Linked DNA regions of Pleomorphomonas sp. T1.2MG-36. The protein of the gene in region 1 interacts with the protein of each later gene in a pairwise test. Links are inferred from orthologs where the notes say so. Each region holds a gene or a part of one and is shown on either strand. Other genes may lie near its edges. The genes, in order: QQZ18_RS03075 and ptsN.

Evidence for each region.
Region 2: the proteins of QQZ18_RS03075 (region 1) and ptsN interact in binary tests that used the Escherichia coli proteins (3 or more experiments, as listed by UniProt). The link is inferred for Pleomorphomonas sp. T1.2MG-36 from one-to-one orthologs.

Annotation. Positions count from the first base shown.
Region 1 is NZ_CATNLY010000001.1:642,391-657,939, reverse strand. Bases 11,557-14,822 are described here. They hold QQZ18_RS03075 (sensor histidine kinase), read right to left. Parts: upstream 14,466-14,822; coding sequence 11,757-14,465; downstream 11,557-11,756. Other genes in these bases: kdpC (potassium-transporting ATPase subunit KdpC), read right to left, coding at 14,516-14,822; QQZ18_RS03080 (response regulator), read right to left, coding at 11,557-11,760. Also shown: QQZ18_RS03130 (beta-galactosidase), read right to left, coding at 1-1,110; QQZ18_RS03125 (hypothetical protein), read right to left, coding at 1,500-1,706; QQZ18_RS03120 (cysteine hydrolase family protein), read right to left, coding at 1,784-2,392; katE (catalase), read right to left, coding at 2,402-4,513; QQZ18_RS03110 (glucose/quinate/shikimate family membrane-bound PQQ-dependent dehydrogenase), read right to left, coding at 4,827-7,160; QQZ18_RS03105 (hypothetical protein), read left to right, coding at 7,286-7,444; QQZ18_RS03100 (hypothetical protein), read left to right, coding at 7,639-7,764; glycogen synthase GlgA, read right to left, coding at 7,789-9,354; QQZ18_RS03090 (SDR family oxidoreductase), read left to right, coding at 9,756-10,535; QQZ18_RS03085 (PTS sugar transporter subunit IIA), read right to left, coding at 10,560-11,012; more of QQZ18_RS03080, read right to left, coding at 11,068-11,556; more of kdpC, read right to left, coding at 14,823-15,085; potassium-transporting ATPase subunit KdpB, read right to left, coding at 15,097-15,549. UniProt on the Escherichia coli protein: Member of the two-component regulatory system KdpD/KdpE involved in the regulation of the kdp operon. KdpD may function as a membrane-associated protein kinase that phosphorylates KdpE in response to environmental signals.
Region 2 is NZ_CATNLY010000045.1:283,946-299,122, forward strand. What follows is about bases 3,152-6,045. They hold ptsN (PTS IIA-like nitrogen regulatory protein PtsN), read right to left. Parts: upstream 4,884-6,045; coding sequence 4,419-4,883; downstream 3,152-4,418. Other genes in these bases: QQZ18_RS18930 (polyhydroxyalkanoate depolymerase), read right to left, coding at 3,152-3,575; QQZ18_RS18935 (MmcB family DNA repair protein), read right to left, coding at 3,761-4,261; hpf (ribosome hibernation-promoting factor, HPF/YfiA family), read right to left, coding at 4,977-5,582; rpoN (RNA polymerase factor sigma-54), read right to left, coding at 5,929-6,045. Also shown: QQZ18_RS18910 (heparan-alpha-glucosaminide N-acetyltransferase), read right to left, coding at 1-134; QQZ18_RS18915 (hypothetical protein), read left to right, coding at 222-1,253; QQZ18_RS18920 (BQ00720 family protein), read right to left, coding at 1,259-1,534; QQZ18_RS18925 (Hsp20 family protein), read right to left, coding at 1,656-2,084; more of QQZ18_RS18930, read right to left, coding at 2,175-3,151; more of rpoN, read right to left, coding at 6,046-7,446; lptB (LPS export ABC transporter ATP-binding protein), read right to left, coding at 7,549-8,355; lipopolysaccharide transport periplasmic protein LptA, read right to left, coding at 8,355-8,903; LPS export ABC transporter periplasmic protein LptC, read right to left, coding at 8,989-9,729; QQZ18_RS18970 (ribonuclease D), read right to left, coding at 9,953-10,567; QQZ18_RS18975 (FprA family A-type flavoprotein), read right to left, coding at 10,734-11,921; QQZ18_RS18985 (complex I NDUFA9 subunit family protein), read left to right, coding at 12,471-13,451; QQZ18_RS18990 (undecaprenyl-diphosphate phosphatase), read right to left, coding at 13,462-14,271; QQZ18_RS18995 (glutathione S-transferase family protein), read left to right, coding at 14,478-15,170. UniProt on the Escherichia coli protein: Seems to have a role in regulating nitrogen assimilation.

The DNA.
Region 1 (15,549 bases):
CTCGGCACCGAAATGCGCCGGGCGCCAGCGGAAGAACATCAGGCCGTCGGCGCCGCGCGCCACCGAACTCATCGCCATGCGACGCATCTCACCCGGCTCGGGCGTCATGGTCGAGAAGGTTGGCTGACTGCCGAAGCCCGAAGCCTGCTCGGGGACGATGAAGTTGCCGGTGAAGCCGCGGCAGACATCGAGGTGCAAGGCCTGGGTTGCCGCGTGACCACCTGTCCTCTGCATCTCGTCGTAGAGCATCGGGTAGATGTCGAAGCCGAGAAAGTCGAGATCCTCACCGAACTGTCCGCGGAAGTCGATGTCGACCAGACGGCCGAGGTTGTGGAAGACGAACCAGTTGCCGTTGGTGGCACGCAGGATCTCGACCTGATCGTGCTGGAAGTCCGCCGTGGCTGTCGCCAGGAAGCGGTGGAAGTCCTGAACGTGGCCGGGCGAGGGATGGCCGGGAGCCCCGGAAAGCGGCAGCACCACCTGGTCGAAGCTGTCGTAGGCCAGTGCCCAGAAAACGCCGCCCCAGGCGTGATTGAGGTCGGCGATGGTCTTGTAGCGTCCGCGCAGATAGCGGCGGAACTCGCGGGCGGTCGCTTCCGAATAGGAGGTCGAGACCGTGGTGTTGAGCTCGTTGTCGGTCTGCCAGCCGATCACGTGCGGATTGTCGCGATAGTGCTCGGCCAAAGCCCGGGTGATGCGCCGGCTGTGCAGCCGGTAGACCGGGCTGGCGGTGTCGGCGTGCTGGCGTGAGCCATGGCTGGCGGTGCGGCCGTGCTCGTCGACGCGCAGCACTTCCGGGTAGGTGGCCGTCAACCAGCGTGGCGGCGTCGCCGTCGGCGTGCAAAATATGGTGCCGACGCCATGCTGCCCCAGGATGGCGATCGCCCGGTCGAACAGCGAGAAGTCGAAAACGCCTTCGCGCGGTTCGAGGATATGCCAGGCGAACTCGCCCATGCGGACCGCGTTGAAGCCGGCGGCCGCCATACGCTTGGCGTCGCGCTGCCAGTAGCTTTCGTCGACATGCTCGGGGTAGTGCGGGGCACCAACAAGGAAATCGTCGAGGGCGAGCGGGCGCCAAACCGACAGCGGCGCCGGAGATGCGAGTTTCATGGGCTGAAGTCCTTGTCAGATCTTGGTGACGGGCTTGGTTGGGACGGCGTCTTCCCGTTGAAATCGAAGAGGTATACGGTTGTATATCGCCGATCTGGACGGTGAACACGCCGGTAAGCGCTATCCGATCCGAAGGTCGAAAGGGTGCCGGCGCCAGGAATGCCAATGCGGAGCTTCTCGGGCCGGATCCCGACCGTCACGCTTGAGCCGACGTGCGGCGTCCTGTCAATCTGGTCAATCCGTTCGATAAGGCAGTTTCGAGCGGTCGCCAAGCGGCTGAGCCGGACGGACAAAGAAAACCCCGCGTGTCCGGTGGTCCGGAACGACGCGGGGGAGAGTTGGCCGAGGCAGGCGCCCTAAGGCGGGGATCGAGGAGCCTCGGCGGGGCGTCAGGCCTGATAGCCGATCAGGGCGGCCATTTCGGTGATACGGGGATCGCAGCGGTCGCCGCCGAGGCGTCCTTCAGGGTCGGCGCGGTCCTCGTTGCGGCTCACGAAATCCTGGGCAGTGAAGCGAAGGATGTCCGGCGGAGCGTCGCCACTTTCGATGAGATAGTCGCGATACTCGTCTTCAAGCTCCTGCAGACGGGTGGTCATGGCTTCTCTCCATGGTGGTGAGCGATTTCAATCGAGCAACCCGCGAGAGGGCTTCGCGGTTCCATGGGATCTTGACGTCATCGCCAGCTCTCCAGCACTTCGTCGACGGTGGTGACTTCGAGCTGTTCGGTGAAGCGGGTGAGGTAGAGCTCCATCAGGGCGTCGTGCGTCTCGTCGATGAAGCTGCACAGAGCGTCGCCGACCAGCACCACCCGATAACCGCGGTCGATGCCGCCAAGCGCCGAGGCGAGAACGCAGACGTCGGTCTCGCCGCCGGTGATCACCAGCGTATCGATATCGGAACCGGACAGAAGCGCATCGAGCCCTCCTTCGGTCCAGGGCGAATAGACGTGCTTGTCCAGTATCCTGGCCGGCGGAGCGAACCGCTCCAGGGCCGGAACCAGTCGCACGGCGTCGGCCTCCAGATTTTCGAGCGTTATATCGGCCCAGCGCTGGTAGTAGCGCCTCCAGGTGCCGCGTCCTTCCCCTGGCCTTGCCGCCGGAATGAAGCGGGTGAACAGCGTGCGTTCGGCGTGCCGGTCGCACAACCGCTCGATCGCCGGCGTCACCCGCTCCATCCACGGCATCGCCCAGGGATAGCCGGGTCCGAAGATGCGCTGCATGTCGACGCAGACGTGCAGCGCACCTGCTCCCAACGGACCATGGATCAGACCCTGTCCGGCCATTTGCAGGTCCTAGAGCTTCACGGCCGCTTCGCGAGCCCACAATCGGAGCTTGCGACAGCTCGCAAGGAAGGTGGACACCGACGCAGCGCCCTCAAGCGGGATAAGCCCTTCATCGGCATCCGGCGCAACGCCGGCTTTCTCGAACAGGGGAGCGGCTTCGGCGGTGAAGGCGATGAACTTGCAGTGGGCGAACGCGTCGGCCACGAAGTCGCGGGCGGTCGATTCCTTGGCCAACATCTGGGCACCTTCGGCCGAGAGGACGAGCGCGACGGCGTCGAACAGCACCGACGGTCCGCCGTCGATCATGTACTGCGCCGGCAGGTGGCTGCCGTCAGCTGTCACGACGCCGCCGACCTTGGGCGCGATCAGCTCGACCATCGCCCCTTCCTTTTCGATGGCGCTCTGCAACGCCTTGAGAAGCTTGCCGTCGCAGCCGTTGGAGACCAGCACGCCAACCTTGCGGCCGACAAAGCTGTCGGGACCGTTCTCGATGATGCTGAGGGCGGGGGAGGCCGGCAGATCGTCGCGTGGCGGCACGGCTGCGTCGGCCGGCTTCGGCAGCTTTTCGATGCCGAGCTTGTCGGCCACGGTGGCGCCGAGTGCCTCGTCGATGTTGAGCAGGTGCGCGACCATGCGCTCGCGAATGACCGGGTTCTCGCATCGGCTGAGCTCGAAGGTGAGCGCCATGGCGATGTGCTTCTGTTCGACCGTCGTCTGGCTGTTGAAGAACTGCCGCGCCTGACTGTAGTGGTCGGCAAAGCTCTCCGGCCGCAACCTTGCCTTTGTTCCGTCGATCGGCTCGCGGAAGGACCGCGTGCCGCGCGCGGGATCTTCGCGCGGTCCTTCGCCCCACGAGTTCGGCTGGTAGTTGGCGCGCCCCACCGGATTGCGCATCGCCATATGTCCGTCCTGCTGGAAGTGGGCGAACGGGCACTTGGGCGCGTTGATGGGAAGGTGGGTGAAGTTGGGACTACCGAGGCGCTTCAGCTGCGTATCGAGATAGGAGAAGTTCCGGCCCTGCAGCAGCGGATCGTTGGAGAAGTCGATGCCGGGCGGTACGTTCTGCGTCATGAACGCCACCTGCTCGGTCTCGAAGAAGAAGTTGTCCGGCATCCGGTCGAGCACAAGGCGGCCGACCGGCCGCGGCGGCAGGATTTCCTCCGGGATGAGCTTGGTGGGATCGAGCACGTCGAAGTCGAACTTGTCGGCGAACTCCTGGTCGAACAGCTGAACGCACAGCTCCCACTCCGGGAAGTTGCCCGCCTGTATGGCGTTCCAGAGATCGCGGCGGTGAAAGTCGGGGTCGGCGCCGTTGATCTTCACCGCCTCGTTCCACATCACCGACTGCAAGCCGAGCTTGGGCTTCCAGATGAACTTGACGAAGGTGGACTCGTCGCGGGCGTCGAGGAAGCGGAAGGTGTGGACGCCGAAGCCTTCCATGAAGCGGAAGGAGCGAGGAATGGCCCGGTCGGACATGATCCACATGATCATGTGCATCGACTCCGGCGTCAGCGAAATGAAGTCCCAGAAGTTGTCATGCGCCGATTGCGCCTGGGGGAAGGCCCGGTCGGGCTCCGGTTTCACCGAGTGGATGACGTCGGGGAACTTGATGGCGTCCTGGATGAAGAACACGGGGATGTTGTTGCCGACGAGGTCCCAGTTGCCCTCCTTGGTGTAGAGCTTGACGGCAAAGCCGCGCACGTCGCGCGCGAGATCGAACGATCCCTTGGAGCCGGCAACGGTCGAGAAACGGACGAATGCCGGCGTCTTCTCGCCGGCCCGCTGGAAGATGTCGGCGCGAGTGAACTCGGCCAGCGACTCGTAGGTTTCGAAATAGCCGTGCGCGCCGTAACCGCGCGCATGGACGACGCGCTCGGGAATGCGCTCGTGGTCGAAATGAAAGATTTTCTCGCGGAAATGGAAGTCTTCGATGAGGGATGGACCGCGTGCGCCCACCTTCAGGGTGTTCTGGTCGTCCGCCACCGGCGCGCCCTGGGCGGTCGTCAAGGTGGGGGCATCGCCGGACTGCGTCTGATGCAGCTCGCCGCCGTTGCCCCGCAACAGCGTCTGGTCGTGGATCGTTGCTGCCGGGGCTGTGCGGTCTTGCGTTTGCTTGGCCATGCTTGTGGCTCCTTCGGATCTGTAGAGGATTGCGACTTGCTTCAAAGCTCGGGTTTCATGACCACCTTGACGCAGCCGTCCTGCTTGTCGTGGTCGTCTTCGATGCTCGGGTCGGCGAGGCGCTTACAGCGGATGTTGCCCTTGCCATGCCAGGCTCAGCGCCTTCATGCCTTGCTCCTGAGAGTGTCGCGATGGGGCGAAGGAACCTCGGATACCGCCCTTTGTTCCCGTGGGACGGGTTTGCCCGGCGGAAGATCGCATTGGCCGCGCTGGTGGAGCGCGAAGCGGGGAGTTGGCTCCGCGCCGCTCCATGTCACGGCAGGGCATAGGCGATCACGTAATCGCCGGCCTTGGTCCCGATCGATCCATGCCCGCCGGCGACGATCAACACCATCTGGCGGCCGTCAGCGAGGGCGTAGGTCATCGGCGTCGCCTGTCCGCCGGCCGGCAGGCGAGCCTTCCAAAGCTCTCTGCCGGTCGTGAGGTCGTAGGCCCTCAAATAGTTGTCGACCGCCGCGGCCAGGAAGGCGACGCCACCCTTGGTGACGATCGGGCCGCCGATGCCGGGCACGCCCAGCTTGATCGGCAGGGGCAGGGCGGTCATGTCGTAGACCGTGCCGTTGCGGTGCCTGTAGGCGATCTTTCCGGTGTTGAGGTCGGCGCCGGCCACATAGCCCCACGGCGGAGCCTGGCAGGGAATGCCGAGCGGCCCCAGGAAGGGTCCCATCACCACGCCGTAAGGCGCGCCATCGTTTCGGTTGAGGCCCTGTTCGCTGCCTTTCTCGTTCTCGCCCGGGGGCGGAATGTCCGCTCTCGGTACGAGGCGCGAGGTGAAGGCGAGATAGGTGGGCATGCCGAACATCACCTGTCGCTCGGGATCGACGGCGACGCTGCCCCAGTTGAAGACGCCGAAGTTGCCGGGGTAGACCAGCGTTCCGTTCAACGACGGTGGGGTGTATCGCCCCTCGTAGTTGAGCTGGTGGAAGCGGACGCGACAGGCCAGCTGGTCGAACATGGTCACGCCCCACATGTCCTTCTCCTGAAGCGGAGGAGGCTCGAAGGACAGCGCCGAGATCGGCTGGGTCGGCGCCGTGAAGTCCTCGGCAATCGCGCCGCCGGGAGCCGGTACCTCGGTGACCGGCAGGATCGGCTCGCCGGTGCGGCGGTCGAGCACGTAGACGTCGCCCTGCTTGGTGGGGCCGACGAGCGCGGGAACGGTGGTCCCGTCGGGTCTGGTCAGATCGAGGAGAACCGGCTGCGCCGGCACGTCCATGTCCCAGAGGTCGTGGTGGACGGTCTGGCGTACCCAGCGATCGCGTCCGGTCTCCACATCCAGGGCGACGATCGACGAGGAGTATTTCTCGACGTTGTCGCTGCGGCCCATGCCGAGCTGGTCGGGCACCTGGTTGCCGAGAGGCACGTAGACGAGCCCGAGCGCCTCGTCGACGCTGAATACGGACCAACTGTTCGGCGAGTTGGTCGTGTAAGTCTGCCCAGGAGGTAGCGGCGTGGTGTCGGCGGGGTTGCCGGAATCCCAGTTCCAGATCAGGGTGCCGGTATCGACGTCGAAGGCGCGGATGACGCCCGACTGTTCCTCCGTCGAATAGTTGTCGTTGACGGCGCCGCCGATGATGATTTTTCGCCCGGCGATGACCGGTGGCGAGGTGGAATAGTAATAGCCCTCCGGGGTGTGCTGCATGCCGGTTTCAAGGTGCAACGCGCCCTGGTCGGCAAAGCTGGTGCAAACGCTGCCCGTGCGGGCGTCCAGTGCGATCAGGCGCGCGTCGGAGGTCGGAAGATAGACGCGCTCGGCGCAGGCCGCACCGGTCGTCGCGGCGGCGTCGCGATAGTAGGAAACGCCTCGGCAGGTCTGGTGCTGACGGTTGGGATTGAGCCCGGCCTGCGGATCGTACTTCCACTTTTCCTTGCCGGTCGCCGCGTCGAGCGCGATCGCCCAGTTGTGCGGCGTGCAGAGATAGAGGGTGTCGCCGACCTTGAGGGGCGTCACCTGATAGGTCGTCTCGCCCACGTCCTCCGGCCGTTTCACGTCGCCGGTCTGATAACGCCAGGCTTCCTTGAGGTCGCCGACGTTGTCCACCTTGATCTGCGCGAGCGGCGAATAGCGCTGCCCGAGTGGTGTCCGGCCATATTGCCACCAATCGCCGTCGGGTACGCCGCGCTGATCGGCGGCCGACTGGTTCTGCTTCTCCGGCAACCGGCCGTCGAGATCATGGGGATCGACGAACATCGACCAGCCGGCAACGCCGGCCGACAGGATGCACGCCACCGCCAGAGCCAACGCGGGCGGTCTGCGAAAGGTGGGAGATATCGGGGCTCGATTGAGCCGCGACCGCACGAACGGCAACAGCAGCCAGAGGCCGATGAGCACCGGAAGGCCACCGCGCGGACCGAGTTGCCACCAGTCGAAGCCAACTTCCCAGAGAGCCCAGACCAACGTGCCGAACAGAACGGCGGCATAGACGGTGAGGGCATGGGCGCTGCGTCGATAGAGAAGCAGGGCGGTGATCAGCATGCCGCCGCCGGCGAGAAAGTAGTAGGCGCTTCCGCCGAGGACGACGAGATAGATGCCGCCGCCCAGGAGAAGCAGACCGAACAGGCCCACCAGAAGAACGCTTAAAATGACCATCGCGCGCCGTCCCTGTTGAATCGTCAACTACTGAAGCGCTCAGACGGAGATTGGTTCCCCAAAACGCCACTTTCAGCCGACGACGGGGAACTAGTTGGCTGGTGCCGGGTTGGGCGAGAGAACCAATGCAGCATAAGGATCCGAAGATGCGCGCCAATCCGCTGATGCTCGTCCTGGGGCTGCTGCTTCTCGTCATCGTGGTCTTCGCGGCGATCCGCCTTGGTGGAAATCTCGGTCGCGGCGAGGATCAGAAGGAGTTTCCGCCGCACGCGGTCCAGCAGTAGGTGCCGCCCCGATATCCAGGGAGAGCCAACCTCTTGGAGCCTTGTTCGATGGCGTGGGGTGGCCTCGGACATGCGCCCCAAAGCGGTGGGTGAACAGGCGCTCGCGCTTCGGGCCGCTTTCGGCGAACAACGGGTCGGGCGGATCCTCGGCAAGGGAGGGAGCGCGCCTGATACTCGAAAATCCGGATCCCCCGTTGCGCGCGCCGGTGCTCATTCCCTTCATCCAGACCTATATTGCCCATGCCGGCAGGCTGTTCCGCGACAAGGCACGTCCTGGAGACGGCTACAATGATGAATTGGCGGCAGGACCGATGATCTGAGTTGTTTCGAGTTGAAGCGCGCCGTCACTTATGGTCCAGCGTTGGCGCGCCATGATCGCGAACGAGACGTCGGTAGAGACAGGCGTAGCGCTCGGCGCTGCGCGCCCAACCGAAGCTGGTCCTCATGGCTTGCGTCTGCAGTCGGGACCAGGTGTCGGAACTGTCGTAGGCGGTCAGCGCGCGGTCGATGGCCTGGTAGAGGTCCTCGACCGAGCCGGGGTGGAACTGGAAACCCGTCGCCGCACCGGCCGCCGTTGCCGCTTCGTTGGCGTCGATCACCGTTTCCGCCAGCCCCCCTGTGCGCGCGACGACCGGAATGGCGCCATACCTCAAGGCATAGAGCTGCGTCAGTCCGCAGGGTTCGAAGCGGGATGGCTGGACGACGATGTCGCTTCCGGCATGAAGCAGGTGGGCCGATTCCTCGCTGAAACCGACGTGCACGACCACGCGACCGGAGTGCTTCCGCGCCTGTTCGGCAAGCCCGCAGACGATGTCGGGATCGCCCTCGCCGATGACGATGAGACGTGCACCCCGGTCGACGATGCCCTGCACCACGGGTGCCAGAAGATCGATTCCCTTCTGCCAGGTCAGCCGGCTGATGACGCTGAGGATCGCGCCGTCCCCCGGTATCAGGCCAAAGGTCTGTTCGACTGCCTCGCGGTTGGCGCGGCGGCGCTCGATGGAATGAAGATCGTAGTTCTCGCTAATGTACGGGTCGGTGAGCGGGTTCCAGACGTCTTCGTCGATCCCGTTGACGATGCCGGAGAGCACCGACCGCCGGCTTTGCAACACGCCGGACATCCCCATTCCCTGCTCTTCGGTCAGGATTTCGCGGGCGTAGGTCGGCGACACGGTGGTCACCGCGTCACTGAGCCGGATGCCGGCCTTCAGGAAGCTGATGTCGCCATAATACTCGAGCCCGTCGACATGGAAGAAATGGTCGGGCAGGCCGAGCGACGGGAACACGCTTGCCGGGAACTGGCCCTGGAAGGCCAGATTGTGAATGGTGACGACCCTGGGAACGTCAACGCCCGCCGCCCGCATGTAGGCGGCCGTGAGCCCGGCCTGCCAATCGTGAAGATGAACGAGGTCGGGGCGCCAGTCGTCCACGCCTTCCGCGGCAATTCTCGCCCCGACGGCCGACAAGAGCGCGAAGCGGCGCCAGTTGTCGGGATAGTTCCGGCCCTGATCGTCGAGATAGGGGCCTCCGCGGCGGTCGAACAGCGCGGGGCAGTCGACCAGCAGCAGCTCCAGCTCGTGGCAGTGGCTGGCCCACAGGGTGACCTCCTCGCCGAGCACCGACATGTGCCCCACGACCTCGCGGTCGTCGCAGTTGGCGAGCGCCATCGGGTAGGCCGGAATGAGGGTCCTGGTGGCAATGCCTTGTGACAGCAATGCCTTCGGCAGCGAACCGATGACGTCGGCGAGACCGCCCGTCTTGACGACCGGAAAGGCTTCCGAGGCCACGGCCAGGACGGCAAGCGGCTCGTAGCGCCTGATCAGATGGGCCTCCGGAAGTTCGTCAGGGATTGTCCTGTCCGACACCTGTTCACCGTTGTCGGCGGGGGCGATTGCGAACTTTCGGGTCACTTGCGTCACCTCTTGTGCCGGATGGCGGCCGGACGCCTCAGATGTCTTTGGAACCAAACCGTCATGCATTAGTTCCCCCCGAAACGGGAGAAAGCGGCCACAAGGGAACAATCGTCTGACGCAACGGTTCGATCGGTCGAACGCACGCACGCTCAGGCTGGCGAGTCGAAACATGCCGGGAAATCAGAACAAGCCGGACAGATCTTGGGGACTCGGAAAACGGCAACGGCCGGGCGCGATACAACCAAAAGGAAATCGGGCCGGCCACCATCATAGCGCATTGAGTCCTCTACTGGAAGACGGCAACCACCGTGGCGAAGGCCTTGTCGGAACGACCGGGACGGTGGGTGCCTGCAACCTAGAGGTACGAGTGGATCACAAGGTCGGTTCAGGAGAATGACATGTCGAACAAGAAAGTTGCTCTGATTACGGGTGCGGGATCGGGCATCGGACGGGCGTCCGCCATCGAACTGGCCCGGAACGGATTTGCCGTCGGCCTGCTGGGGCGTACGCCATCGGAGCTGGAGGAGGTGGCGGAGCTACTTCGCAGGTCCGGCGCCGAGGTGGAACGGCTGGATGCCGACATCTCCATCGAGGACCAGATGAGCGCGGCGGTCTCCCGTCTCGTCGAGCGCTTCGGTCGCCTGGATGCCGTCGTCGCCAACGCCAGCATCAATGGGACCTGGGCACCGATCGAGGATATCAAAGCTGACGAGTGGGACCAGACGATCGCCGTCAACCTGCGCGGCACCTACCTGACCTTGCGCTTCGCCGTGCCTCATCTCAAGAATGGCGGTGGCGGCTCCATCGTCGTCGTCTCTTCCATCAACGGCACGCGCACGTTCACCTCTCCCGGTGCGACCGCCTACGCGGCCACCAAGGCCGCCCAGTTGGCCATGGTGCAGCAACTGGCCCTGGAACTCGGGCGTCACCGCATCCGCGTCAATGCCGTCTGCCCCGGTGCGATCGAAACCAATATCGACGACAGCACGACGAAGCGCGCCGAGGAGGAAACGGCCATCCCCGTGGTGTGGCCGGAAGGGCAGGTTCCGCTTACCGGCGGCAGGCCGGGGCGGGCGGAAGACGTCGCGCATCTCATCACCTTCCTGGTGAGTGACGCGTCCTCGCACATCACCGGCACGCCGGTCTGGATCGATGGCGGGCAGGGGCTGTTGCGCTGACGCGAGCCGGGTGCGCGTCACCCGTCAGGCGCCCGTGCCCGAGAGAAGCCCATGAAGGGAGGCTGGAGATCGGGCCAGCCTTACGGCGTCCAGCCAGGTGGCCGATCGGGCATTTCTCGCGATGCAGGCGAGCAGACCGAGATGCGACGCCCCCCTATGCGCGGGGGACAGCGTCAGGAAGACGATGTCGACCGGCGCCTCGTCGATCGCCTCGAAGTCGATGGGCTGTCTCAGGCGGACCAGCAACGTGAAAGGGGCGCTGAGTTCGGGCACATTGGCATGGGGAATGGCGATGCCGTTGCCTATGCCCGTGGAGCCCAGGCGCTCGCGGCCGGTCAACAGGTCCAGAATGACGGTCTCGTCGATGCCGGTTCGTCCGGCCGCGAGGTGCGCCAGGTCACGCAGGAGTTCCGCCTTGGAGGCGGCCCGATGGTCGACGAGCACATCCTGGGGGTCGATCATATCGGCGAGTTCCATGGTCTTCTCACATTAAGCGTCAAGGGGCGGCGCAAGCGCGGATGGTTTGGCAATCTCAGTCGGCGGCGCGGAGGCGGTATCCGACCCCGGTCTCGGTGAGGATGTACTGGGGTTGATCGGGGCTCAGCTCGATCTTCTGGCGAAGCTGGCGCACGTAGACGCGGAGGTATTGAACGTCCGCAGATCCGCCCCAGACCTGCCGAAGAATATGCTGGTGGGTCAGCACCTTGCCGGCATGCTGCACCATCAGGCGGAGGATGTCGTACTCCTTGGGCGAAAGGGCCACGTCCCGCCCTCCCATCTTGACGATGCGCTTGACGAGATCGACGGACAGGTCGCCGGCCTGAAAGATCGGCCGCTCGCCCTGCTGTTGCAGTCGATGGCGCAAGGCGACGCGGATACGCGCCGCCAGTTCGGCAACCCCGAAGGGCTTGGTGACGTAATCGTCGGCGCCCGCTTCGAGTGCCTGGACGATGCCTGTTTCGTCGGTCCGGCTCGACAGGATGATGACGGGGAGTTCCAGGCCGGATGCCCGCCAGCCGGTGAGAAGGTCGTGCCCCTGCACATCGGGCAGGCCAAGGTCGAGAATGATGACGTCCGGCTTCTCCTCGGCAAGGCTCGCCACGGCGGCGGCGGCATCGGCGGCCTCGCGAACGACATAACCCTCCGTGGTCAGCCCGACGCGCAGAAGACGACGGATGGGGGCCTCGTCATCCACGACCAGTATCTTGATCGCCGGCGCTGTCATGATGGCTCTTTCACGGGTTCGGTTTGCGGGGGAATGGGAAGGCGGATGGTGAAGATCGCCCCTGAGCGGTCGGCGCGATTCGTTGCCGAGATGGTTCCGCCCATCGCCTCGACGAAGCCGCGGCAGATGGCAAGGCCGAGGCCGGTGCCGGCCGGGACGTGGTCTGTCTTGCGCACGCGGTAGAAGCTGTCGAAGATGCGTTCGAGATCCTCCGGTGGAATGCCGGGGCCTTCATCGACGAGGCGCAGCATGACGTGGTTGCCGTCCTGCCATCCCTGGATGGCGATGGTGGTGGCCGGCGGCGCGTATTTGGCGGCATTGTCGAGCAAGTTGAAGACGACCTGCTCGAACAGCACGGCGTCGATCTTGAGCATCGGCAGGTCGGGCGGCAGCGCGACTTCGACCGTGTGGCGAGCAAGGAGCCGACCGGCCCGGCGCAGTGCGCTGCCGACGATGTCGCCCGGGAAATGCAGCGAGGCGTTCGGCTGCATGGCGCCGGATTCCAGCCGCGTCATGTCGAGCAGGTTGCCGATGAAGCGGTGCAGGCGTTCCGATTCCTCGATGATGGTCGAAACGAGCTCGGCCCGGTCGGCGTCGGGCAGCGAAGCATCGTAATCCTTGAGGGTGCCGGCGGCCCCGAGAATGCCGGCCAGGGGCGTCTTGAGGTCGTGAGAGATCGACGACAGCAGCGCCGTCCGCAGCCGGTCGGCCTCTGCGGCCAGTCGGGCGCGCTCGACGTCGGCGACGAGCTGAATGCGCTCGATGGCGACGGCGGCCTGATCGGCGAGCGCGTCGAACAGCCGCTGTTCCTCGGGCGTCAGCAATGGGCCGGGCTTGTCGTTGTCGAGGCCAATGACGCCGATCGGCGTCCGGCCCGTTCGCAGCGGCATGTAGAGCCGCTTGGCGCCGGGCAGCGTGTAGGCGCCGCGTCCGGCCGGCTGCTCGTGTTCCCAGGCCCAGCGGGCGGCGGCGATGTCGGCATCGACCAGCGTGTCATCAGGCGGATAGCCGACCTTGACCGCGAGCGTATCGCCATCGGGCATCAGCACGACCACGCGCAGCCGCAACATGGCGGCGATCTGGTAGGCGGTGGCCCAGAGCACGTCGTCCAGCGTGCCGGTGCCGGCCAGTTTGCGCGAGAACTGATAGAGGTTCTCGGTCATCCGCGCCCGCTGTCGGGCTGCTGCGGCCTGCCGGTGCAGTCGCGCGGCGAGGTTGCTGGCCGTCACGGCTACGATGAGGAAGATCACCAGCGCGACCACGCTTTCCGGGTCGCTGATGGTCAGGGTATGGCGGGGCTCGAGGAAGAAGAAGTTGAAGGCGAGAGCGCTGGCAAAACAGGCATAGAGAGCCGGCCACAGGCCCGATGTGATGGCCGAGGCCAGCACCGCCATGAGGAAGACGAGGCCGAGATTGCGGACATCGAGGAAGCTGTTGAGGGCGCCGCTGACGGCAAGCGCACCGGCGACGTAGAGGGTCGAGACGAGATAAGGCTTGATCCGGACGGTTTGGGCGGGCGGCGCGGTGCGGATGCCCTTCGCTTGTCCGGCTGTACGATCGGCGCCTGAAATGACGTGGATGCTGATGTCGCCGGCGCGGCGGATCAGGTCGTGCGAAACCGACCCCTCGAACAGCTCCCGCCACCGTTCCTTGTTCGGCGTGCCGACGACGACATGGGTGAAGTTGTTGGCCTTGGCGTGGCGGATGATGTCACGGGCGATGTCCTGACCGGGAATGGTCACCGCTTCGCCGCCGAGCTGTTCGGCGAGGCGCAGGTGATCGGCCAGTCTCCCCTTGTCGGCTTCCGCCAGCACCACCGAACGGGCGGTTTCCACGTGGATGGCCGCCCACGGCGCCCTGAGGCGATCGGCCTGCCGGCGCGCGTAACGCACCAGAGCGGCGGAGCGGGGTTGCTCGTCGACGCAAACCAGAACCCTGTCGCCGGCCTCCCACGGTCCGGCGATGGCATGGGCCTGCATATGGCTGACGAGCTGATCGTCGACGCGCTGGGCCGTGCGCCTCAACGCCAGCTCGCGCAGGGCGGTGAGATTGCCGGGCGAGAAATAGTTGGCCGTGGCGCGGGCGGCGGTCTTCGGCAGGTAGACCTTGCCCTCGTGGAGCCGCTTGATGAGATCGTCCGGCGTCAGGTCGATGATCTCGATGTCGTCGGCCCGATCGATGATCGAATCCGGGACGGTCTCGCGCACGCGAATGCGGGTGATGCGGGCGACGACGTCGTTGAGGCTTTCGACATGCTGGATGTTGAGGGTGGTGTAGACGTCGATGCCACGGTCGAGCAGTTCCTCGACGTCGAGGTAACGCTTCGGATGCCGGCTGCCCTCGACGTTGCTGTGGGCGAGTTCGTCGACCAGCACGAGCTGGGGGCGGCGAGCGATGATGGCGTCGAGATCCATCTCGTCGAGCTCTCGGCCCCGGTAGCCGAGCCTGAGGCGGGGGACGATCTCGAAGCCGTCGAGCAACGCTTCGGTCTCCGGCCGTCCATGGGTTTCGACGATGCCGAGGACCACGTCGGCTCCGTCGGCCCGGCGGGCCCGTCCGGCCAATAGCATCTCGTAGGTCTTGCCGACTCCTGGCGCGGCGCCAAGGAAGATCTTGAGGCGGCCACGGGCCTCCCGCTCGGCGCTTTCGAGAAGCGCGTCGGGCGAGGGCCTGTCGTCGGCGTTCCTGGCATACTGAAGCGACATGTCGTCCTCGTAGGGGGTCGGAGCCGCCGGGCGGCTCCGACAGGATTCGATCACTTCTTCGACAGGCCGTCGAGAGCGAGGTTGAGTTTCAACACGTTGACGGTGGGTTCGCCCATGAAACCCAGTTCCCGCCCGCCGATCCCGGCATCGACAAGCCGCTTGAGTGCGGCCGGGTCGAGACCGCGTGCCTTGGCGACGCGCGGTATCTGGAAATAGGCCGCTTCGGGCGAGATCTGCGGGTCGAGGCCGCTGCCGGATGTGGTGACGAGATCGATCGGCACCGGCACGCCGGGATTCTCGCTTTTCAGCTTCTCTGCGTCGGCGCGGATGCGATCGATCAGCTTCGGATTGGCCGGGCCGAGGTTGGAGCCGCTCGAACTCGACGCGTCATATCCGCTGCCGGCGGCGGAGGGACGGCCGTGGAAATAGGCTTCGCCCGAGAAGGTCTGCCCGATCAGTTCCGAGCCGATGACGACGCCGGTCCGCTCGATCAGGCTGCCGGCGGCCTGATGGGGGAACACGGCGCCGGCAATGCCGGTCATGGCCAGCGGATAGGCGAGCCCGGTCAGAGCCGCCATGGCGAGGAGGGTGACGGCCGCGGGCCTCAGATGGTTCAGCATGGATGTATCCTTCAAACGAGGCCGAGAGCGGTGACGGCGAGATCGATAGCCTTGATGCCGACGAAGGGCACGATGATGCCGCCGAGGCCGTAGATCAGGAGGTTGCGGGTGAGCAGAGCGCCGGCGCCGACCGGCCGGTAGCGAACGCCTTTCAGCGCCAGCGGGATCAAGGCCACGATGATCAGGGCGTTGAAGATGATCGCCGACAGGATGGCGCTTTGCGGCGTGGCGAGGCCCATGATGTTGAGCGCGCCGAGCTGCGGGTAGAAGGCCAGGAACATCGCCGGGATGATGGCGAAGTACTTGGCGACGTCGTTGGCGATCGAGAAGGTGGTGAGTGCGCCGCGCGTCATCAGCAGCTGCTTGCCGATCTCGACGATCTCGATCAGCTTCGTCGGGTCGCTGTCGAGGTCCACCATGTTGCCGGCCTCGCGGGCGGCGACGGTGCCGGTGTTCATGGCGAC
Region 2 (15,177 bases), on another replicon or contig:
CGGACGTTGGCGAGATCCCAGGAAAAATGATAGGAGGCCATGGCGAGGAGCAGAACGCCGCGTAGGGCGTCGATCAGCGGCAGGCGCCGCGAACGGTCGCCTCCGGCGTCTCTCTGAGGTAACGAATCAGCCATGTTCCGTCTCTCCAACATCGACCAAGGGTGTGCGGCAGCGGCGCGGCCATGGCAACCGGCGGCTTTCCGAAAATGACAGCTTCCTTGATGGATGCAGGCAGGGACGATCTTGCCCACAGGTTCCGCCTGGGGGGCGATACGCTGGTCGTCGTCTTCAGCCAGGTACGGGTTCCAGCCGGAAAGTTCGGTCTCGAACGTCTGTTCGCAGGGACGAGCCACAGCCTCCTGCTTCTCAACCAGCCGGCGAACGACTGGTATCGGAGCTGCGGCGCGGACATTGATCGGTTGATCGGCGAGGCGGCCATGGCCGCGAAGGCCGGGCGCGTCATTCTCTACGGAAGTTCGATGGGCGCCTTTGGTGCCGCGGCGGCGGCGTCCAGACACCTGGACGCCGAGCTCTATGCCTTTGCGCCGGATTTCCGGATCGGCGAGCCGGGCAGCCAGTCGGCTGCGGCCGGCCTCGCTTCGCAGGCAGAGGAGGCCGATCTCGGCCACCTGCTCACCCCCTCCCGCCGAGGCTCGGCGCGGGTGATCGTCCCGCTCTATGACCCATACGACGCCGGTGTCGGTGCTCGTCTCGCCGCTCTGTCGTTGCCGGACGACGTGACGCTGGTGCCGCTCCGTTCAAGTCACGAAGTTCACGACCACCTCTATAGCCTGAACATCATACGCAAGGTCACCGCGACCTTCCGTCGCGACATCGCCGTCGAAGCGGCCGCGCGCGGTTTGCTCGTTCGTTCTGTCGACTGGCTGGCCCACGCGCGGTTCGCCGCCGCCCGAGTCGCCTTCGACGCCGGAGCCGCGCTTGTTCCGGATGCACTGATGGGGCTTTTGCCGGAGATCAATCCAGGCCTTGCGTTGCTCGCCGCCGAGGCGGCGGAACGAGGAGGCGACATTGGCCGGGCGGAAGCCTTGCTTGCCGGGCTCGACGCGGCCATCGCTGCCGATGCCATCCTGTCGAGCCTTGTCAAACGCTACCTCAAGGAGGTGCCGCGCCGGCGCATCCGGCTTCTGAGAGACGCTGGCGATATTGTTGCGTCACGTCGCATCGCAGCCGAGGCCGCAAAGCGTTTCCCGACGGACGAGGGATTTTCCGCCCTTGTCGATGGCTTGGACTGAACCGCTCAGTGCACCATCATCGGTGTCAGGTCCGCTTCGTTGGCGTTGGCGATGGCGGCCTCGCGGCTGTCCGTCAACATGATGGGCTGGCCGTCCGCCGAATGCAGCGCCCACAGCTTCATGCCGGGCCGGAGATCGAGGTAGCCCGGATGAGCGGCGATCACGTCATCGGAGGAGACGCGGCGAAGATAGGCGACACTGCCACCGCCGAGTTGCCGGAAGGCGGCATCGGGCATGATCTTCCGATCGTCGGCGGGAGTGGTCTTGGTGAAAGAAGCCATCGCATTACTCCTTTCCCCCCGCGCCGACCGTGACCGGACAGGGGGAGGACACCGTGCACCCGCGAAGGGCGCCGTGTCTGAATAGCAGTCTAGGAGGAAAAGGTGACCGGCGCGTTTATCGTCAGTCCTCGGCGTTGATCTCGATTCGCCGAATGACGCGCTCGAGTGGCGGGCGGACGAGATCGATGGACAACAGCCCGTTTCGGAGATCGGCACCGAGGATCTCTATGCCTTCGGCAAGCACGAAGGTGCGCTGGAATTGCCGCGCTGCGATACCCCGGTGGAGATAGAGGCGCGATTTGTCGTCCGCCTGTCGCCCGCGAATGACCAGTTGGTTTTCCTCGACCGAAACGTCGAGTTGCTCGCGCGTGAAGCCGGCGACCGCCAGCGTGATGCGCAACACGTCGCCTTCGGGACCGTCGCGTTCGATACGTTCGATGTTGTACGGAGGATAACCGTCGTTCGCGGCCTTCGACACGCGGTCGAGCGCACGCTCGATCTCATCGAAGCCCAGAAGAAACGGGCTCGAGAAGCCTGCCAATCTCGTCATCTTTCAAAGTCCTCGCAAGGAAGCGACCTTGACCGAGCCCCTGAGGCACCCGGTGATCAGCGCTCTATATGGCCTTGCCGTCCCTGACGTTCAAGACCGTCCGCCGTCATCGAGGCGGAAGCGTGCCTCGCGGCCGAGCTGGGCGGCGAGCGGATGGGCAACCGTCCCGAGCCGCCTGTCGAGGTCGTTCGCCGCGGCGTCGTCGAGCCGGGCGAGCTGATGGACGAAGTAGACGCCCTCTCGGTTGAGCCGGGCAGCGAGCGCGGGCGTAAGTCCGGACAGTGTCAGAAGATCCTCGACCTTGCCGAGGTGCGGTCGCGCAGGTGGGCTGGCATGGCTGGCTATGAAATCGGCCACGCGCGGGAAAACCGATGCGCGCCATCGAGCTCCACTGAAGAGGGCAAAGCGGCCGGCCCCACCTTCGGTATGGCGGCATCCATCCTGCGGCGCGCTGGTCATCCGGTGGGCCGCATGGGTCTGGCCACCGCCGCCGAAGGCGTCGCACTCCGCTTCCACCGTCATCAAGGGCGTCGTGGCAAGGAGGGGCGAGGCGTTTGACCGGAATGCCCTGCCGAGATCCGGCGCAAATGGCCGGTCGATCAGCACCGCCTCGATCCACTGCAGAACGAGTTCGGCGGGGACGTCCATGACCGCCAGGAACTCCTCGAAGAAGCCGCGATGGCCGTCGGCACCGTCGCCGTCGCCTCGGACAAGCTCCAGGAACAGTTCCTTGTGGTCGACCGAGGATCGATCGAGGCTGCGCGTCAGGAAACCAGTGAGAGCAAAAAAACCAGGAAACACTTCACGGTAGGCGCCTTCGAAGGGCGGCGGAACCGGCGCGATCGCGGCCCGCATGAACCAGTCCAGCCCGCGCGCGGTCGCCTCGGCGGCAAGTCCGGCAGGATCTGTGTGGCAGTCGACGGGGCCGCCGATCAGCGTCAATGACGCCAGGGGGCGATTGCGCTTTCCCAGCAGGGTCGCGGCCGCGATGCCGATGACGCCCGCTTCCGTGACCGCGACAACATGCACGGGGGTGCCGATCTGCGAGACCATCTCGATGACGGCCTCCGCCGCCTCGCCGAACCCGAAGGCGCCTGATGAGAGCGGCACGCGTCGGGCATCCTCCCAGCCGGCGACGTGCACCGCATGGCCGGGCAGAAAGGCCGCCACCGTGTCGCGGACCAGAGTCGGGCAGTGTCCGGCATACGGGGGCAGTACCAGCACGCCAGGAGCGGCAATGTCGGGGTCCGGGGCCAGCCGATCGAAGGAGATGAGCTTCCAGAAGGGGGTCGTCCGCGCTACCCGCTCGACGATGGGGCTGCGCACTCCGGAAATGAAGGCGGTACCGAGATTGAACGTTGGCAGGCAGTAACGGCGCGCAACGCGGGCATATAGGTTTGCCGACAGGCCGGAAGCCTCCGGTGGCCGGCGATGGGCTGGCAGCGGCGGTCTGGTCGCCTCGGGCCCGAAATAGCTGTGATAATACGGCACGCCGTCCTCCAGGCGATTGTGACCGCCCCTTCCAAGTGTCCTCGCCGCCTCGTTGTCGGTAAAGAAAAGGATAGCGCTCGCGTCCGTCGCGGCAAGCGGCCGCACCCCCGCTCTTAGTCGCGAAGAGGCTGCCAAGGAGGCCTTTCCGGCATAGACTTCAGTCTGTCCGCCCTTCGAGTGAGCCCTCAGAAGGCGCCCATGTCGGGGAGTTGCGGATCGATCAGTTGCTGGATGCGCCGCGCCGCCACCTGGGCGAAGCGCAGGGTCATGGCCCGCCGCGTCGCGCCGGCGAGCCGGTGGCTGGGTGCTTCCCGAAGGATCGCTCCACCGTAACCATCGGCGACGATCAGGCCCGCATCCTCTGGAAATATATCGGCGGGCACACCGGCGTGGGTGGCAAAGAACAGTTGGTCGCAGTGAAGCCGATAGTCCGGCCATTTGCGATCGGCGCGGAAATCCTCCACCGACGATTTGATCTCGACGATGAAGATGTCGCCATTGCCGCCGAGGGCAGCCACGTCGGCCCGCCGTCCCGATGCGAGCGGCAGCTCGTAGAGAACCGAAAACCCGTGCCCCGCCAACAGCCGCCCAACCCCGCGCTGCACGAGGCGAGCGGCTTCCGATTGCCGGCCATCGTTGACGAAGCTTTCGATCGGGGAAGAAAACGCGGCAGTCGGCACGGGCATCATCAGGTCTCCGCCGACATTGTTCATGATTTGTTTCTGAAAATCAACCGGCACGAACGCATCGATCGCGTCATGCGAAGTGCTCCCGAGGCCACCGCTGAAAAGGGGCCTCGGTCGCATTGAAAATGGTCGGTGGGATCGATTCCGTGGCGCGGCCTCAGGCGGCGTCGGAACGGACGTTTTCGGTGAGAAGCGTATACATTGCCGCGGCATCGTCGGCGGCGCGAAGCTTCGCGGCCGTTTCATCGTCGCGCAGGACGCGGGCTATGCGGGCCAATGCCTTCAGGTGATCGGCACCGGCGCTTTCCGGCGCAAGCAGCAGGAACACCACGTCGACCGGCTCGCCGTCGAGTGAATCGAAATCGATCGGCCTGTCGAGGAGCGCGAAGACGCCCACCAGCCGTTCAAGACCGGCCAGCTTGCCGTGAGGGATGGCAACGCCGTGCCCCACGCCGGTCGAGCCAAGCTTCTCGCGCTGCATCAGTGTCTCGAAGATGTCGCGCTCGTCTCGCCCGGTGAGAGCGGCAGCCTTGGCGGCCATCTCCTGAAGCGCCTGCTTCTTGTTGGCGGTCTTGAGCCGCGGCAGGATTGCGTCGATCACAAGGAGGTCGCTCAGATCCATCGTCTTGTTCCAAGTTTGTCGGAGGGCCGGGTTACCCCGGCCCTCGCCTTCATATAGGTCCGAACCGAGAAAGGACAGATGGGATGAGCCCCGTCAGCCGGCGATTTCGTTCAGCGCGGGATCCACCCAGCCGATGTTTCCGTCGTTGCGGCGGTAGACGACGTTGACGCCGCCGTTGCCGGCATTGCGGAAGATCACCAGCGGCGCGCCGGTGAAATCGAGTTCGCTGACTGCCGACCCGACGCTCATGGTGCGGATTTTCTGAGTGGTTTCCGCCACGACCGTCGGCGCGAAGTCCTCGCCGAGTTCCTCGTCGTCGAATGCGGCGAACACCGTGGCCTGGGCATCGAGGTCGCCCCAGGACCGCCCGCCCGGCGTCTGATCGCCGGCCGCCGACTCGCCGCCCTTGAAGTTCTTCAGCTTGCGCTTGTGGCGCCGCATCCGCTTGCCGATTCGCTCCACTGCCTTCTCGGCCGCCGGATAGACCTCGAAATCCTCGCCTCGCGATTGCAGCGTCGTGCCGGAGGCGAGCTGGATCGAGCAGTCGACAATGTAGGCCTTACCCTCCTTTTGCACCACGACATGGCCCGTAAACGGCTCGTCGTAATATTTGCCGAGCTCCTCGGCGGTGCGTGTGGTGATGTGCTCGCGAAGCGCCTGGCCGATGTCGACGTTCTTTCCGGTAATGCGAAGCGGCATCAGAGTCCTCGTTTCTCGCGCCTTTATGAACCGACCTGTCGCTGGAGATATTTTGTCCAGCACCTGGGTCTCCGGCCTCCCGCGCTTGGCGGATCGTGGCCGGCGCCGACGAGCGGGGGCGCGGCTTTCCGTCTCGTCGGTGGGTGGTGTTGCCGCTTTCCCCCTCTGCTCCGCAGCCATCGGCTGGGGCGGGCGCCGATCGGGGGTGGAAGCGGAAAAGCCGAAGAGCCTCCCTGAGTTGGCGTTGCCGGGCGACGCGCCCGCATATCTCAGATGTGGCGTCGGCCGGAGGCGATATCAATCAGCCTTCCGGATGACCTCCGATTTCCGAAAGGTTACCGCGATTCTACGCCCCGGCAAGCTGCTTCAGGCGCCGGCGCTGCACGGAGGAGGGAATGCGTAACGCTTCCCGATACTTGGCGACCGTGCGGCGGGCGATGTCGATGCCGTCGTCGCGCAGCATCTTGACGAGCGTGTCGTCGGAAAGCACGTCGTCGGCGGTTTCGGCGTCGATCAATTGCCGGATGCGATGGCGCACGGCTTCGGCAGAGTGGGCGTCCCCCCCCTCGGAAGAGGCGATCGAGGAGGTGAAGAAGTATTTGAGTTCGAAGATGCCCCGCGTCGTCGCCATGTATTTGTTCGAGGTGACGCGCGACACGGTCGATTCGTGCATGCCGATCGCATCGGCGATCATCCTGAGGTTGAGCGGCCTCAGGTGGGCGACGCCATGGGTCAGGAAACCATCCTGCTGGCGGACGATCTCGGTCGACACCTTCAGGATGGTCTTGGCACGCTGGTCCAGGCTCTTCGTCAGCCAGTTGGCCGACTGAAAACACTCGCCGAGATAGGTCTTCTCCTCCTCGCGGACCGTTTTCGACACCTCGGCATAATAGGTCTGGTTGACCAGAACCTTCGGAAGCGTGTCCGTGTTGAGCTCCACCGTCCAGCCGCCGTCGGATGCCGGTTGCACCATCACGTCGGGCACCACCGTCTGCACCTGCGTTGATCCGAAGGCATGGCCCGGCTTGGGGTCGAGTGCCAGGATTTCCTTGATCATGTCGCCAAGGTCGTCGTCGTCCACTCCGCAAAGGCGCCGGAGCGCGGCGAGATCGCGCCGGGCAAGCAGGTCGAGATGGGCGACGAGCGTCTGCATCGCCGGATCGAGGCGATCCTTTTCGGCAAGCTGCAACGCCAGGCATTCGGCGAGATTGCGGGCGCAGATGCCGGTCGGCTCGAAGGTGTGGAGCACGGCAACCACCTTCTCGACGTCGGAAAGCGAAGCGCCCAGCCGTTCGGCGGTCGCGGCAAGATCGGCCCTAAGGTAACCGGCCTCGTCCACCTGGTCGATAAGGTCGTGACCGATGAGCCGCAACGCCGGATCCGTGATCGCAACGGCCAATTGCTCTGCAAGGTGGTCGCCCAGGCCGATTTCGCCGGCGACGAAGCTTTCGAGACTGTAGTCCTCGCCCGTACCGCCACGCCCGACCGACGACCAGTCGCCACCGGCAAGCGCGCCGACGTCGAGAGGCTGGCGCTCGGGTTGCCCGGTATCGTCGGGGTAGACATTGCCGATATCGGTGTCGAGGACGTTGGCGACCCGCTCGGAGCTCGGAGCCCCCTCGGTCTCGAACCAGTCTGGCGCGTCGGCCTGCGCCGGCACGTCGGCGTCGGCCGGTTCGACGGCTGGCGCTTCCCCTTCGCCATCGTCGGCCCGTTCGAGGAGTGGATTGCGCTCGAGTTCCTGCTCGATATAGGTGACGAGGTCCATATTGGACAGTTGAAGCAGCTTGATGGCTTGCATCAGCTGCGGCGTCATCACCAGCGACTGGCTTTGTCTGAGTTCGAGCCGCGCCGACAGCGCCATCGAGCAACCCCCTCCATCCCGCGCCGAAGCGGAAGCCATGAAATCAACGAGGCGGCCGAAGGTGGTCCGCTTCTTGCTTCATAACCTAGCCAGGAGGCGGCTTCAAAGGGTAAATTGCTCGCCGAGGTAAACGCGACGTGCATCCGCGTCGGCAATGATGTCGTCGGGCGTGCCCTCCACCAGCAGCATGCCGGAATGCAGGATGTAGGCCCGGTCGATGAGGCCGAGCGTCTCGCGCACGTTGTGGTCGGTGATCAGGACGCCGATGCCGCGTCCGGTCAGATGGCGGACCAAGGCCTGGATATCCCCGACCGCGATCGGGTCGACGCCGGCGAACGGTTCGTCGAGCAGCATGAAGATCGGCCGGCTGGCCAGCGCCCGCGCAATTTCGGCGCGCCGCCGCTCGCCGCCGGAGAGGGCAATCGCCGGCTGGCGACGCAAGTGGGCAAGATGAAACTCGTCGAGCAGGGCATCGAGCTCCGCCTCGCGGGCGTCGCGGTTCGGTTCGACCAGTTCGAGCACGGCGCGGATGTTGTTCTCAACCGTGAGGCCCCGGAAGATGGAGGCTTCCTGTGGCAGGTAGCCGATGCCGAGCCGGGCGCGGCGGAACATCGGATAGCCGGTGATGTCATGGCCATCGAGGAAGATGCTGCCGCCATTGGCGGGGATCAACCCGGTGATCATGTAGAACAGCGTGGTCTTGCCGGCGCCGTTGGGACCGAGCAGGCCGACGGCCTCGCCGCGCCGAACCTGCATGGAAACGCCGCGCACCACCGGCCGCTGGCCGAAGGTCTTGACGAGGTTGAAGACGGCAAGGTCTGAGGTATCTGCCGCCTCGGGAGGCGGCGGGCTCTCGGGTTGTGCGAAGCGCTTCAGCAAGGCTCTGGTATCCGGCGGAAAAGGGGGCATCAGCCCTTGGCGTCGAGCGATTTCGGAGCGATCAGCATCTGGACCCGGCCGCCCAGCATCTTGGCCTGGCTGGTGTTGATGTCGATCAGCAGTTTCGACCCGCGGATGACATTGTCGCCCTGGGTCAACACGACATTGCCGGTGAGCACGATCGTATTGGCGGCGGTGTCGAACGTCGCGGCGTCGCCGCTTGCCGTCTGGTTGGCCGAGGTCACCAGCACGCTGCCCGTCGCCTCGAGGCGGCTGACCTGCTGCGGGCCTTCACCGGAGGGCGAGCCCTGGTAGAACACCATGAGGCGGTCGGTCTTCAGGACGGTCGCCCCCTGTCGGACGATGACATGGCCGATGAATACCGCCGTCTTGTCCTGGTCGTGCACCTCGAGCTGTTCCGATTCGAACTGGATCGGCTGGTCCGAGGACATTCCAAGACCCTGATAGGCATTGGGCGGCAGCTTTCCCGTCTTTTCGGCGGCAAAGGCCGGGGTGAGTGCGAGGGCGACCAGCAGGCCGGCGGCGGTGGCCCGGCTAAGGAGGCTGGTGCGGGGCATGCGAGTCATCTTCGGTTGCCTTCTGCCTCGTCGAGGCGGCTAGAACGTTTGGGCCCGGTTAAAATGCTCCGAGCCATCATGATTGTCAGGGAGCGGCTTCCGGTACGCTTCCGGTAGCCGGCTCGGTCCGCCCGGGAGGTATTTTGTCGATGCTACCCGGACGGACGGACGGATCGACGGTCATGCGAACGCCTCCGGAAAAGGTCACGGTCCCCGCTTTCTTCTCGACGCCCATCTTCTCGGCGTTGATTTCGCCGAGGCGGGAGGAGAACGCTACCGGACTGTCGGAGGTCAGCGATCCGGTGGACAGATTGATCTCGGCACGCTCCAATGCGCCGCCCGAACCGTCGGAGTTGCTCAGTCGGATGTTTTCCTTGAGCACCACGGTCTGCGCGGTGGAATCGTAGACGCCGCTGTCGGCAAGCAGGCGCGCGCGGCTGCCGTCGGCTTGCGTCACGCTCGCTTCGATGCCCTTGAGGCGGATGATCCGGGTGTCACTCAGGTCCTGTACGGCGCTCTCGGCGCTTACCGCGTAGGTCCGCCCCTTGCCGTCGCTGCCCGACAGATGCGGCGCATCCATGGCCAGTCCGTCGGTGGTGATCTTCAGGTCGCCGATGCTGAGACTGATGGAAATGCGGGTGATCACCGTGGCGCCGATCACGATCACGCAGAGCAGCGCGCCGATCGCCGGCAGCATGAGGCGCAGACGACGGACGCGCCGGCTCTCCCGAGCCGCCTTGGCAAACAACAGCCCCCGTTCGGCGGATCCGTCAAACGGTTCCATGCCGCCGCCATCGAATGCGCGGGTTGCTGCGATGCCACTCATCCTTCGTTCCCGTTGTCGACGGAACCTCTGCTCTTGGGGGCCGTCACGGATCGTCCCGCCGGACGGCTGGTCGATCTCCACCCGGCGGACTTTAGGCACAAAAGATAAACCAAGGCTTGCTGTGCCGCGAGTGGGTCGCGATCACATTCAAGCAATCGCTGAAAAGCGACTGCGTCGTCCGTCAGGCATCTTGCCGGACTTCGCCTACGAGCCGAGCCTGGGCTCAACTATGGGCGAAAATATCCTCTTCACCCCAGCCGGCAAGATCGAGATCGGCGCGGGTCGGCAGGAAGCGGAAGCACGCCTCCGCCATCTCCATGCGCCCCTCACGTTCGAGCATGGCAAGAAGCCGCTCGCGCAGGGCGTGAAGGTTGAGCACGTCCGAGGCCGCATATTCGAGCTGCGCCTGGCTGAGCACCGTGGCACCCCAGTCGGACGACTGCTGCGCCTTGGAAATGTCGATGCCCAGGAGTTCCTTGGTCACATCCTTCAGGCCATGGCGGTCGGTGTAGGTGCGGGTGAGGCGCGACGCGATCTTGGTGCAGAACAGCGGCGTCACGGTGATGCCGAAGGTCCGCTTCAGGACGGCAATGTCGAAGCGGGCAAAGTGAAACACCTTGATGCGCCGGGGATCGGTGAGCAGCCGGACGAGATTGGGGGCCGCGGTCTGTCCCTTGGCGATCTGGACGACGTCGGCCGATCCGTTGCCGGGCGACAGCTGCACGACGCAGAGCCGGTCGCGATGCGGATTGAGGCCGAGGGTCTCGGTATCGATGGCGACGACGTCGCCGTAGGCGTCGAGATCGGGAAGATCGCCGGTGTGGAGGCGAATGGTCATGGCTGGACTCTGCAAGCTGGCGGCTCTCTCCGGAAAGCCGCCCGGCCTATCGGAGAGAGCGGATAGGCGAAAGGCGGCCACGGCCAAGCCGAGGGAAACGTTCCGCTGTATATGCGGACGCCCTGCGGCCCAGCGCAAGGAAATTATGCCGCCTTTGCCATCCGGTTCAGGCCGCTGCCGCTTCCGCGGCGCGAAGGCCGGCGATATCGTCGGCGAGCCGGGCGATCTCCCCGAGCGCTTCTTCGCGCGGCAGGCCCTTCGTCATGACCGGTTCCAGGATCTCGGCCTTGAGGCGCGGCAGCAAGGCGATCACCTGGTCGGGCAGGTTGCCTTCCCAGCCGAAGGAACCCATCACCGCCACCTTGCGCGTCTTCGGCGACAGCGCGTTGATCAGGATGGCCGCCGCGGCAAGGCTAGGATGCGGACCGGACAGCACCGTCGGCGAGGCGAAGACGATGGTCGAGGCATCGACGATGCTCATGGCCAATGCGCCGCTGTCGAGGTCGACGACGTTGACCGGCTGCGCGGCGATGCCGCGTTCGGTGAGCCTGTCGACGAGAACGGCAACCATCTTTGCCGTGCTCTCGTACATCGAAACGTAGGGAATGACGACCAGCGGCCTGACCTCGTCCGACGTCCAGCCGCGATAGAGATCGAAGATGAAGGACGGCCGGTCGTGCACCGGACCGTGGCTTGGCGCGACGAACAGGGGCGCGAGCGCCTCCACCTTGCCGAGTGCCTCGGCCGAGAAGGCGCGGTATGGCATCATGATCTCGGCATAGTAGCGCTTGGCCGAGATGGCGACCTGCGCCTCGTCGCGGGCGAACAGTTCGGTGGTGGCGAGATGGGCGCCGAGGAAGTCGCAGGTGAAGGCGATTCGATCCTCGACGGCAAAGGTGACCATCGTGTCCGGCCAATGCACCCAAGGCGTAAGATGGAAGGACAGCGTCTTGCCGCCGAGGTCGAGAGTGTCGCCGTCCCGTACGGTCACGAAGGCGTCCCGGTCGACCGGCAGCGTGTCGAGGATGAAGCGCTTGCACTTGGCGTTCGTCACCACTTTCGCGTCCGGGAACATCGCGAGCAGCGCGGGAATCGAGCCGGAATGGTCCTGTTCGGCGTGATTGGCGATGATGTAGTCGAGCTTCTCGACGCCTGCCGCTTTCAGCGCGGCGAGCAGTTCCTCGGCCTTCGGCGGATACACCGTATCGATCAGCGCGGTCTTGTCCCGTCCCCGGACCAGATAGGAATTGTATGTCGTTCCTTCGGGCAGCGGCACCAGTTCGTCGAACAGCTTTCGGTCCCAATCGATGGCACGAAGCGAATGGATGTCGTCGGTGATGCGCTGGGCAATCATGGGGTATCGTTCCTCGAATTAGGCTCTCGTCGCGGCCGAATGCCGCGTCGGCGCTTGTCGTTGTTGGCAGGCAAGGGATTATGCGCGCTGCCAAATTTCAGCAAGCGTGGAACGGTTCTAAAACGATGTGGCGCAAGGCTGACCCGCGTGGAGCGCGGGCATGAAAAAACCCGCCGTGAGGCAGGTTGTTTCGCATTCAGAAGAATGAGGCCAACTTCTCGTCGATCTGGGTGATCGACGATGGTGCCCAGGAAAGGACTCGAACCTTCACGCCTCGCGGCACACGGACCTGAACCGTGCGCGTCTACCAATTCCGCCACCTGGGCACAGGGGTCGTCGGCTGGCGGGGTGAATACGGGGTCGGCGCGGTGTTGTCAACCGCCATTTCGATCCCTATCGACGAATTGGCGCCGGCTACGGAATGCTACGCGGTGTGGTCTGTACAGCGGGCGGCTTCCTGCCTTAATAAGTTGGTTTTACTGGAGCGCCGGACTTCACGCGCCGGCGACCGGGATCGTTCGTTGCAAACTTTCGCAGGAAGGGATCGCCATGCCCGTCGTTCGGGAAGAAAAGCCGATCGTCACCGTCTTCGGGGCTTCCGGTTTCCTCGGTCGCCACGTCGTGCGTGCACTGGCCAAGCGCGGCTGGCGCATTCGTGCGGCTTGTCGACGGCCCGATCTGGCGGCATACCTGCAGCCTCTCGGTGGCCTCGGCCAGATCATGCCGATGCAAGCCAACCTGCGCTACCGTGCCTCGGTCGATCGGGCGGTCAGCGGTTCCGACGCCGTCGTCAACCTCGTCGGCATTCTCGCGCCCGCCGGCCGGCAGACTTATGCCGCAGTGCAAGCCTTCGGCGCCCGCGCCGTGGCCGAGGCCGCTGCCGCCGCCGGCATTTCTCGCCTCGTTCACGTGTCGGCCATCGGTGCCGATGCCGCGTCCGGCTCCGCCTACGCTCGCACCAAGGCGGCTGGTGAGGCGGCGGTGTTCGACGTTATCCCCGATGCCGTGGTGATGCGACCGTCGGTCATTTTCGGACCCGAAGACCAGTTCATCAACCGATTCGGCGAACTGTCCATGATGAGCCCGGTGCTGCCGCTGATCGGTGGCGGCCTGACGCGCTTGCAGCCGGTGTTCGTCGGCGACGTTGCCGAGGCGATCGCCCGCGCCGTCGATGGCGAGATCGCGGGCGGCCGCATCTACGAACTGGGTGGCCCTGAGGTGCTCACCTTCCGCGCCATTCTCGAGCGCTTGCTCGCCGAGACGGGCCGTCGGCGGCGCCTGTTGACGATTCCCTTCGGCTTGGCCTCGCTTCTCGCTCGGCTGACCGCCTGGATGCCCGGAGCTCCGCTGACACCCGACCAGGTCGAGCTTCTGAAGGCCGGAAGCGTGGTGTCGGCCCCCGCTGCGGGCGAGGGCCGTACGCTCGAAGCCTTCGGCATCCCGCCGACGTCGCTCGGCGCCATGCTGCCGGAGTATGCCGTCCGCTTCCGCCCGCATGGCCAATACGACCGGGACAACGCCACGGCCTGAAGCCGGCGGGTCAGTGAACCCAGCCGGTCAGGATCATGGCGAACAGGAGTCCGCCGAACAGCACGCGGTAAACGGCGAAGGCCGTGAAGCGGTTGGTCTGGATGTAGCCCAGCAGCCACTTGACCGAGACGAAGGCGGTGATCGCCGAGGCGATGAAGGCGATGGCGAGCGCCAGCCAATCCTCATTGGCGGTCGCGGCGCCATCTTTCAGCGTAGAGACGATCTCGAAGGCGCTCGCCGCGTACATGGTGGGAATGCCGACAAGGAAGGCGAACTCGGTCGCCGCCGCCCTGTTTCCCGCACCGAGCAGCATGGCCGCGAAGATGGTCGAAGCCGATCGCGACGTGCCGGGGAAGACGCCCGCCACCACTTGCGCCACGCCGACCACCACCGCGATCGTCCAGCTGATATGGCGGCTTTCCGGCCTCTTGGCCGCATAGTGTTCCGCGAGAATCATCCAGAAGCCGCCGATCACCAGCGCCCAGGCGATCGGCACCACGGTTTCGGGCAACTTGAAGCCAAGCTTCTTGGCGAGAAGGCCGAGCACAGAGGTGACCAGAAAGGCGACGATCAGCTTGCCGAGGTAAAGCCGCGTCTCCCGGTCGCGCCATCCCGTCAGGAAGCCCACAAGCCGCTGCCAGTAGATGACCGTCACCGCCAGGATGGCACCGGCCTGGATGACGATGTTGAACATGTCCGAACGAGCGCCCAGCCATTGCTCGGCGATGATCAGATGGCCGGTGCTGGAAATCGGCAGGAACTCGGTGATACCTTCAATGATGCCGAGGATGAGCGCTTGAAAGAGGCCCGTAAGATCCATGTCGCGAAACTTTCGGTCAAAATGGGTGGATCGAATGCGATAGGTCGGTAACCGCTTGTTCATACATGTCGTCGGTTCTATAGGCCAGTCTCGCGGGGCTCGCCACCATTCCGATCCGGAGCGGCGCGGAGCCTTGCGAGATACTCCAGGCGAATTGTTTCCACCCTTCTGTCTGACACCGGCGCGGCCGGCGATCCGGGGCCTCGATGCTCAAGCTCTATCATCACCCCTTCTCCACCACCTCCCGCTTCGTGCGGCTGATGCTTGCCGAGCACGATGCGAAGGTGGACCTCATCGTCGAGAAAAGCTGGGAACGGCGGCCGGAATTCCTCGAGCTCAATCCGGCCGGAAATGTGCCGGTCCTGGTCGAGAACGACGGTCCGCCGATCATCGGCGCCGGTCCGATCATGGAGTATGTCGACGAGACGCGCGGATACGCGCTTGGTGATCGTCGCCTGATGCCCAACCACCCCGAGGCGCGTGCCGAAATGCGCCGCCTCGTCGACTGGTTCCTGCACAAGACGCACGACGAGGCGGTGCAGTATTTCCAGCATGAAAAGATCCTGAAGCTGGAGCTGCCACGGGAACTGGGCGGTGGGTCGCCCGACAACCAGGTGCTGAGGGTTGCCCGCGTCAACATCAAGCATCATCTTCACTACGTCGGCTGGCTGGCCGGCTCGCGCAACTGGCTCTCCGGCGAGCAGCTCACCTTCGCCGACCTCGCCGCCGCTGCCGAATTGTCCGTCGTCGACTATGTCGGCGACGTGCCCTGGGACGAGGATCTCAATGCCAAGTATTGGTATGCCCGGATCAAGTCGCGCCCGACCTTCCGCACCCTGCTGGCGGACCGGTTGGCCGGTCTTCCCGCGGCGCCGATCTACACCGACCTCGATTTCTGATCCGGTT